3 regions of the Streptomyces sp. BK022 genome follow, and region 3 is predicted to be linked to each of the others. Evidence: riboswitches for the same ligand, from Rfam matches in the RefSeq annotation. Region 3 holds a riboswitch; each other region holds the start of a gene.
What was found. Region 3 has a riboswitch for thiamine pyrophosphate ahead of thiO (glycine oxidase ThiO). Riboswitches for the same ligand answer to the same signal wherever they lie in the genome.
Positions count from the first base shown of each region.

Region 1: another riboswitch for thiamine pyrophosphate. It lies ahead of EV284_RS11105 (thiamine ABC transporter substrate-binding protein); the one in region 3 lies ahead of thiO (glycine oxidase ThiO).
Region 2: another riboswitch for thiamine pyrophosphate. It lies ahead of thiC (phosphomethylpyrimidine synthase ThiC); the one in region 3 lies ahead of thiO (glycine oxidase ThiO).

Region 1 is NZ_SHKU01000002.1:1,087,471-1,089,730, forward strand. Features, by position in the region: gene rlmN (23S rRNA (adenine(2503)-C(2))-methyltransferase RlmN) at 1-895, shown strand, start outside; TPP riboswitch at 938-1,045, shown strand; gene EV284_RS11105 (thiamine ABC transporter substrate-binding protein) at 1,125-2,198, shown strand; gene EV284_RS11110 (iron ABC transporter permease) at 2,249-2,260, shown strand, end outside.
Region 2 is NZ_SHKU01000006.1:176,796-179,055, forward strand. Features, by position in the region: gene thiC (phosphomethylpyrimidine synthase ThiC) at 1-1,048, opposite strand, end outside; TPP riboswitch at 1,041-1,213, opposite strand; gene EV284_RS24575 (YibE/F family protein) at 1,285-2,260, shown strand, end outside.
Region 3 is NZ_SHKU01000003.1:888,344-890,603, forward strand. Features, by position in the region: gene thiS (sulfur carrier protein ThiS) at 1-58, opposite strand, end outside; gene thiO (glycine oxidase ThiO) at 55-1,239, opposite strand; TPP riboswitch at 1,236-1,348, opposite strand; gene EV284_RS15590 (hypothetical protein) at 1,402-1,752, shown strand; gene EV284_RS15595 (FAD-dependent oxidoreductase) at 1,785-2,260, shown strand, end outside.

The DNA.
Region 1 (2,260 bases), on a different contig from region 3:
GAAGCTGCGGGAGGCGCTGTTCCCGGAGCTGATGTCGGTGGTCCGGCATCTGGCCACGGACCAGGGCACCACCCGTAAGACGCTGTGGCGGCTGTTCGACGGCACGCTCGTGGAGTCGGTGCTGATGCGGTACCCGGACCGGGTCACCATGTGCATCAGCAGCCAGGCCGGGTGCGGGATGAACTGCCCGTTCTGCGCGACCGGGCAGGCGGGCCTCGACCGGAACCTGTCCACCGCCGAGATCGTGCACCAGATCGTGGACGGCATGCGGGCGCTGAGGGACGGCGAGGTGCCCGGCGGCCCCGCGCGGCTCTCCAACATCGTCTTCATGGGCATGGGCGAGCCGCTCGCCAACTACAAGCGGGTCGTGGGGGCCATCCGGGCGCTCACCGACCCCGCCCCCGACGGCCTCGGGCTGTCCCAGCGCGGTATCACCGTGTCGACCGTCGGCCTCGTCCCCGCCATCCACCGCTTCGCCGACGAGGGCTTCAAGTGCCGGCTGGCGATCTCGCTGCACGCCCCCGACGACGAGCTGCGCGACACCCTCGTCCCCGTGAACACGCGGTGGAAGGTGCGCGAGGTGCTGGACGCCGGGTTCGAGTACGCGGAGAAGTCCGGCCGCCGGCTGTCCATCGAGTACGCCCTGATCCGGGACATCAACGACCAGGCGTGGCGCGGTGACCGGCTCGGCCGGATGCTCAAGGGCAGGCCCGTGCACGTCAACCTGATCCCGCTCAACCCCACCCCCGGCTCCAAGTGGACCGCCTCCCGTCCCGAGGACGAGAAGGCGTTCGTGGAGGCCATCGCCGCGCACGGCGTGCCGGTGACCGTCCGGGACACCCGCGGTCAGGAGATCGACGGGGCGTGTGGCCAGCTCGCGGCCACCGAGCGGTAACCTGGGCCGGTCAGTACAACGTCATACCAGTCATACATCTGCATATTCCGACAGGGGAGCGCCACAGCGCTGAGAGTGCGGCAACCAGGCCGCAGACCCTCTGAACCTCGCCCAGGTCATTCTGGGTAGGAAGTTCGGTCATCACTCAAGCTGTTGTGCCCTGCCCGGCCTCCCGCGCGGAGTCCGGGCAGGGCCGCGTCTCTTCCTGGCCCACCCAGGAGGACCACCAGTGCACACCAAGACCTTCGTGGCCGCGGCGGCCGGCCTCGGCCTGCTCACGCTCTCCGCGTGCGGGTCCGCCGACACCAAGGGGGCCGCGGACACCAAGACCGTGACCCTCGTCAGCCACGACTCGTGGGCCGCGTCGAAGAACGTGATCGCGGACTTCGAGAAGCAGTCCGGCTACAAAGTGCGCGTCCTCAAGGACGGCGACGCCGGGCAGGCCGTCAACAAGGCGATCCTCACCAAGGACAACCCGCAGGGCGACGTCTTCTTCGGCGTCGACAACACCCTGCTCTCCCGCGCCCTCGACAACGGCCTCTTCCAGCCGTACGCCGCCAAGGGCCTCGGGCAGGTCGACCCCGCCTTCCAGCTCGACGCGGCGGGGCACCGCGTCACCCCGGTCGACCAAGGCGACATCTGCGTCAACTACGACAAGGCCTACTTCACCGAGCACAAGCTGAAGCCGCCGCGCACCTTCGCCGACCTCGCGGACCCGAAATACAAGAACCTCCTGGTCACCGAGAACGCCGCCACCTCCTCGCCCGGCCTCGGCTTCCTGCTCGGCAGCGCGGCCGGATACGGCGACAAGGGCTGGGAGGGGTACTGGAAGAAGCTGAAGGCCAACGGCGTCAAGGTCGTCGACGGCTGGGAGCAGGCGTACTACCAGGAGTTCTCCGGCTCCTCCGAGGGCAGGAAGGCGGGCGGCGACCGGCCGCTCGTCGTGTCGTACGCCTCCTCGCCGCCCGCCGAGGTGATCTACGCCAAGAAGAAGCCGAAGACCGCCCCGACGGGTGTCTCGGACGGCACCTGCTTCCGGCAGGTCGAGTTCGCCGGCCTGCTGGACCACGCGAAGAACCCCGCGGGCGGCAAGGCGTTCCTCGACTTCCTGCTGTCGAAGCAGTTCCAGCAGGACATGCCGCTGAACATGTTCGTGTACCCCGTGATCAAGGACGCGAAGGTGCCCGCCGAGTTCACCGAGTACGGGCCCGCCGTCAAGAACCCGGCGACCATGGCGCCCCGGAAGATCGCCGCCAACCGCGACCAGTGGGTCAGCTCGTGGACGTCACTCGTTCTGAAGTAGCGCGAGCAGCCGGACGGCGAGGCCGCGGGAGCGCGGCGCGGCTGGGGCTCATGGCCCTGCCC
Region 2 (2,260 bases), on a different contig from region 3:
CGAGGATCTCGCAGAGCTCCTCGAAGTGCTCGTACAGGAACGACTCCTTGTGGTGCGCCAGGCACCAGGCGGCCATGATCGAGCCGCCGCGCGAGACGATGCCCGTCTTCCGGTTCGCCGTGAGCGGGACGTAGGGCAGACGCACACCGGCGTGCACCGTCATGTAGTCCACGCCCTGCTCGGCCTGCTCGATCACTGTGTCCTTGTAGATCTCCCAGGTCAGCTCCTCGGCCCGGCCGTCGACCTTCTCCAGCGCCTGGTAGAGCGGCACGGTGCCGATGGGGACGGGGGAGTTGCGCAGCACCCACTCGCGGGTGGTGTGGATGTTGCGCCCGGTGGAGAGGTCCATGACCGTGTCCGCGCCCCAGCGGGTCGCCCACGTCATCTTCTCCACCTCCTCCTCGATCGAGGAAGTGACCGCCGAGTTGCCGATGTTGGCGTTGACCTTCACCAGGAACCGCTTACCGATGATCATCGGCTCGATCTCCGGATGGTTCACATTGGCGGGCAGCACGGCGCGTCCCGCCGCGATCTCGTCGCGGACCACCTCGGGAGCGACGTTCTCCCGGAGCGCCACGAACTCCATCTCCGGCGTGATCTCCCCCTGGCGGGCGTACGCGAGCTGGGTGACCGCCCGGCCCGCGCGTCCGCGCCGGGGCTGGCGGGGCCGTCCCGGGAAGACGGCGTCCAGATTGCGCAGCCCGCCGCGCGGCGAGGTGTGCTTGAGCCCGTCGTCCTCGGGGCGGACCGGACGGCCCGCGTACTCCTCGGTGTCGCCACGGGCGACGATCCAGTTCTCCCGCAGCGGGACGAGCCCCCGGCGGACATCGGTGTCGGCTTCCGGATCGGTGTACGGGCCTGAGGTGTCGTACAGCGTGACCGACCGCCCGTTGGTGAGATGCACCTGACGGACCGGCACGCGCAGGTCGGGGCGCGAACCCGCGACATACGCCTTGTGCCAGCCGATGGACTTTCCGGCCTCCTCGCCCGACGAGTTGTTCGTCGCGTTCTGCGTGGAGGCAGGCGTGCGTGCGTCCTTGTTGGTCATGAGACCTACTCCCTACGCCGGCATTACCCGGTAACAGGTTCGGCGGTCGACGCAGCGATTCCCGTCCGCAGATGTTCACGGGGAACCACGTTCCACGTGAAACATCGCAACGACGGAGGTCAGCGCCCTCTCAGCCCGGTGCTCCGAGCTCCCGCGTGTGCAAAGGTGCCTCCACGCTAGCGCCCCATGTGACGGGATGAACAGTGGGCCTCCCCCGTTCTTGCAATGATCGGGCCGTGACCACGACGCAGCAGTCTCCCTACCCTCCTCCCGGCCCACCCCACCGGCCCGGCTCCGGACCAGGTCCCGGCGACGGGGGTGGACAGGGGCACGGGCACGGTGGGCACGGCCACGATGGGCACGGGCACGATGGGCACGGCGGGCATGGGCACGGCGGGCACGGTTCCGGGGGCGGGCACGGCCATTCCCACAGTCACGGCCCCGCCACACCGGTCTCCAAGCATCTGCGCAAGGTCATCGCGGCCATCCTGATCCCGTTCAGCGCGGCCGTCGTGGTGGGGCTGGTGGTGCTCTGGCCCGGAGGCGCGCCCCCGCACCAGCGCACCGGCGTGGGCTTCGACCGCCAGACGCAGCAGGCCACCGTCACCACGGTGACCTCCGTGAGCTGCCAGGTCGGTGGCGCGGGCGGGCAGGCCCCCGTCGGCGACCCCTCCGCCACCGGCGGCGCTCAGGGCGCCCAGGAGGACAAGAAGGGCCCCTGCAAGAAGGCCACGGTCCGGGTCGACACCGGCAAGGACAAGGGCCGCACCTTCACCGAGCTGGTGCAGCCGGACCAGACCCGGCAGCTGCACCAGGGCGACAAGGTGGTGGTCGCCTACGAGCCCAAGGCGCCGAAGGAGCTCCAGTACGCGGTCACGGATCTGAACCGCACGTTCCCCATGGCCCTGCTCGCCGGGATCTTCGCGGTCGCCGTCGTGGTGGTGGGCCGGCTGCGCGGCGTCATGGCGCTGGTGGCCCTGGCGGTCAGCTTCCTGGTACTGACCCTGTTCATCATGCCCGCGGTGCTCCAGGGTTCGAACCCGCTGCTGGTGGCGGTGGTCGGGTCGAGCGCGATCATGCTGATCGCCCTGTACATGTGCCATGGCCTCTCGGCCCGCACCTCCGTAGCGGTGCTCGGCACGCTGGTCTCGCTGCTGCTGATCGGCGTCCTGGGCTCGCAGTTCATCGGCTGGGCCGCGCTCACCGGCAACA
Region 3 (2,260 bases):
CGTCCAGGGCGGTGCCGGGCGCCACCTCGCGGCGCTCGCCGTTGACCAGGATGTTCATGCGGAGCGCTCCAGGGTGGGGGAGGGGGCGGCGAAGCGGCGCGGCGAGAACGGGCGCGCCACCTCGGGCAGGCCCGCGCCGCACAGCACGTCGGCCATGACGTCCCCGGTGACGGGGGTGAGCAGCACGCCGTTGCGGTGGTGCCCGGTGGCCAGCAGCAGGCCGGCCAGGCCCGAGGGGCCGAGCAGCGGGGCGTTGTCGGGGGAACCGGGGCGCAGGCCGGCCAGGGTCTCGGTGAGCGGCAGCTCGGTGATGCCGGGCACCAGCTCATGGGCGTCGCGCAGCAGCTCGTACACCCCGCCCGCGGTGACCGTGGTGTCGTACCCCAGCTCCTCGGTGGTCGCGCCGATCACCAGCTCGCCGTTCTCGCGCGGCACCAGGTACACCGGCCCGCCGCGCACCACGGCCCGCACCGTACGGCTGAGGAACGGCCGGTACCGGGGCGGCACGGTCAGCCGCAGCACCTGTCCCTTCACCGGGCGCACCGGCGGTACGAGCGCCTCGGGCACGCCCGGTAGCCGCCCGCTGAGGCTGCCGCCCGCCAGCACCACCTGACCTGCGGCCAGCGAGGTCCCGTCCGCCGTGGTGATCCCGGTGGCCCGGTCCGCGGCGGTGTCGAGCCGCGCGGCCCACGTGCGGTGGAAGGCCACCCCGGCCCGCTCGCAGGCGGCGAGCAGCGCGGCGGCCAGCCGCCTGGGGTCGATCTGGTGGTCGCCGTCGGCCCGCAGTCCGCCCCGCACACCGGGCGCCAGCATCGGTTCCAGCCGGCGGCACTCCCGCCCGGACAGCCACTGGGAGTCCAGTCCGCACCGGAGCTGCAGCTCGTGCACCTCGCGGAGCTGGGCGCGGTCGTCGGTGTCGAAGGCGACGGCCAGCGTGCCCGAGCGGCGGTAGCCGAGGTCGTGGCCGGTGGCCTCGGCCAGCTCGGCGGCGAAACCGGGATAGCGGCGCACGGAGGCCAGGTTCAGGGCGAGCAGCCCCTCCTCGCCGTGGTGCAACTCGGTGACGGCGGCGAGCATCCCGGCCGCGACCCGCGCGGCCCCGCCGCCGGGAACGGGGTCCACCACGGCGGCGGTGAGCCCCCGCCCGGCCGCGCGCCAGGCGGTGACCAGGCCGATGATCCCGCCCCCGACGACGAGGACGTCCGGAGCACCGGGTCGTTCGGACGTATGTGACGGCATGGGCGTCCCGCCCCTCCCTTCGCCGGCATGACCCGGATCAGGTTCGTACGGTCGGAGGCCGCCAGCCTCCCTCTCAGCCCGGTGCGTCCGGGCTCCCGCGAGTGCAGTTACGGTGGCCAGCCTAGCCGCCCGCCCAGTTCACCCGTAAGGGAGCCCTCGCCCATGCCCCGCTCGCTCGACGGACTCACCCTCGCCCCCGTGACCGACCAGGCACCTGGCCAGGTGGGCACCGGGACCCGGTTCGCCTACCACGAGAGCGAGGGGCGGATCTGGGCCGAGTACGCGGGCGGCGACATCGCGCGCGGCCACCTCGTCGGCACCCGCGCCGGGGACCGGCTCGACTTCCGCTACGTGCAGCTCCGGCACGACGGCACCACCGCCTCCGGGCACTGCGTCTCCACCGTGGTCGAACTGCCCGACGGCCGCCTGAGGCTGGAGGAGGAGTGGCAATGGGAATCCGGGCCGGGCGCGGGCACCAGCGTGGTGGAAGAGGTCGGTGCCGCAGCGCACTGACTGACGGAGAGTCAGTGACCTAAGGTGACCGTGTGAGCGAGCAGAGATCTTCGGCGGGCCAGGCACAGGAACGGCGCGTGGTCGTCGTCGGGGCGGGGATGGCCGGGGTGCAGACCGCCGTCGCCCTGCGCGAAGGGGGCTTCGCCGGGCCCGTCACCCTGATCGGCGCCGAGGCGCACCAGCCGTACGACCGGCCCCCGCTGTCCAAGGCCGTCCTGCTGGGCACCGCCGACGGCTCCGCCTTCGACGTGGACTTCGCCTCGCTCGGCATCGATCTCCGGCTGGGCCGCGAGGCGCTCGGCGTCCGCCCCGCCGACCGCGAGGTGGACACCACCGCCGGGCCCGTCCCGTACGACGTGCTGGTCCTCGCCACCGGTGCCGAACCGGTCCGGCTGCCCGGCACGGACCAGGCGCCCGGCGTGCACCTGCTGCGCACCCTGGACGACGCCGAGCGGCTGCGCCCGGTGCTGGCCGCGCAGCACGACGTGGTGGTCGTCGGCGCGGGCTG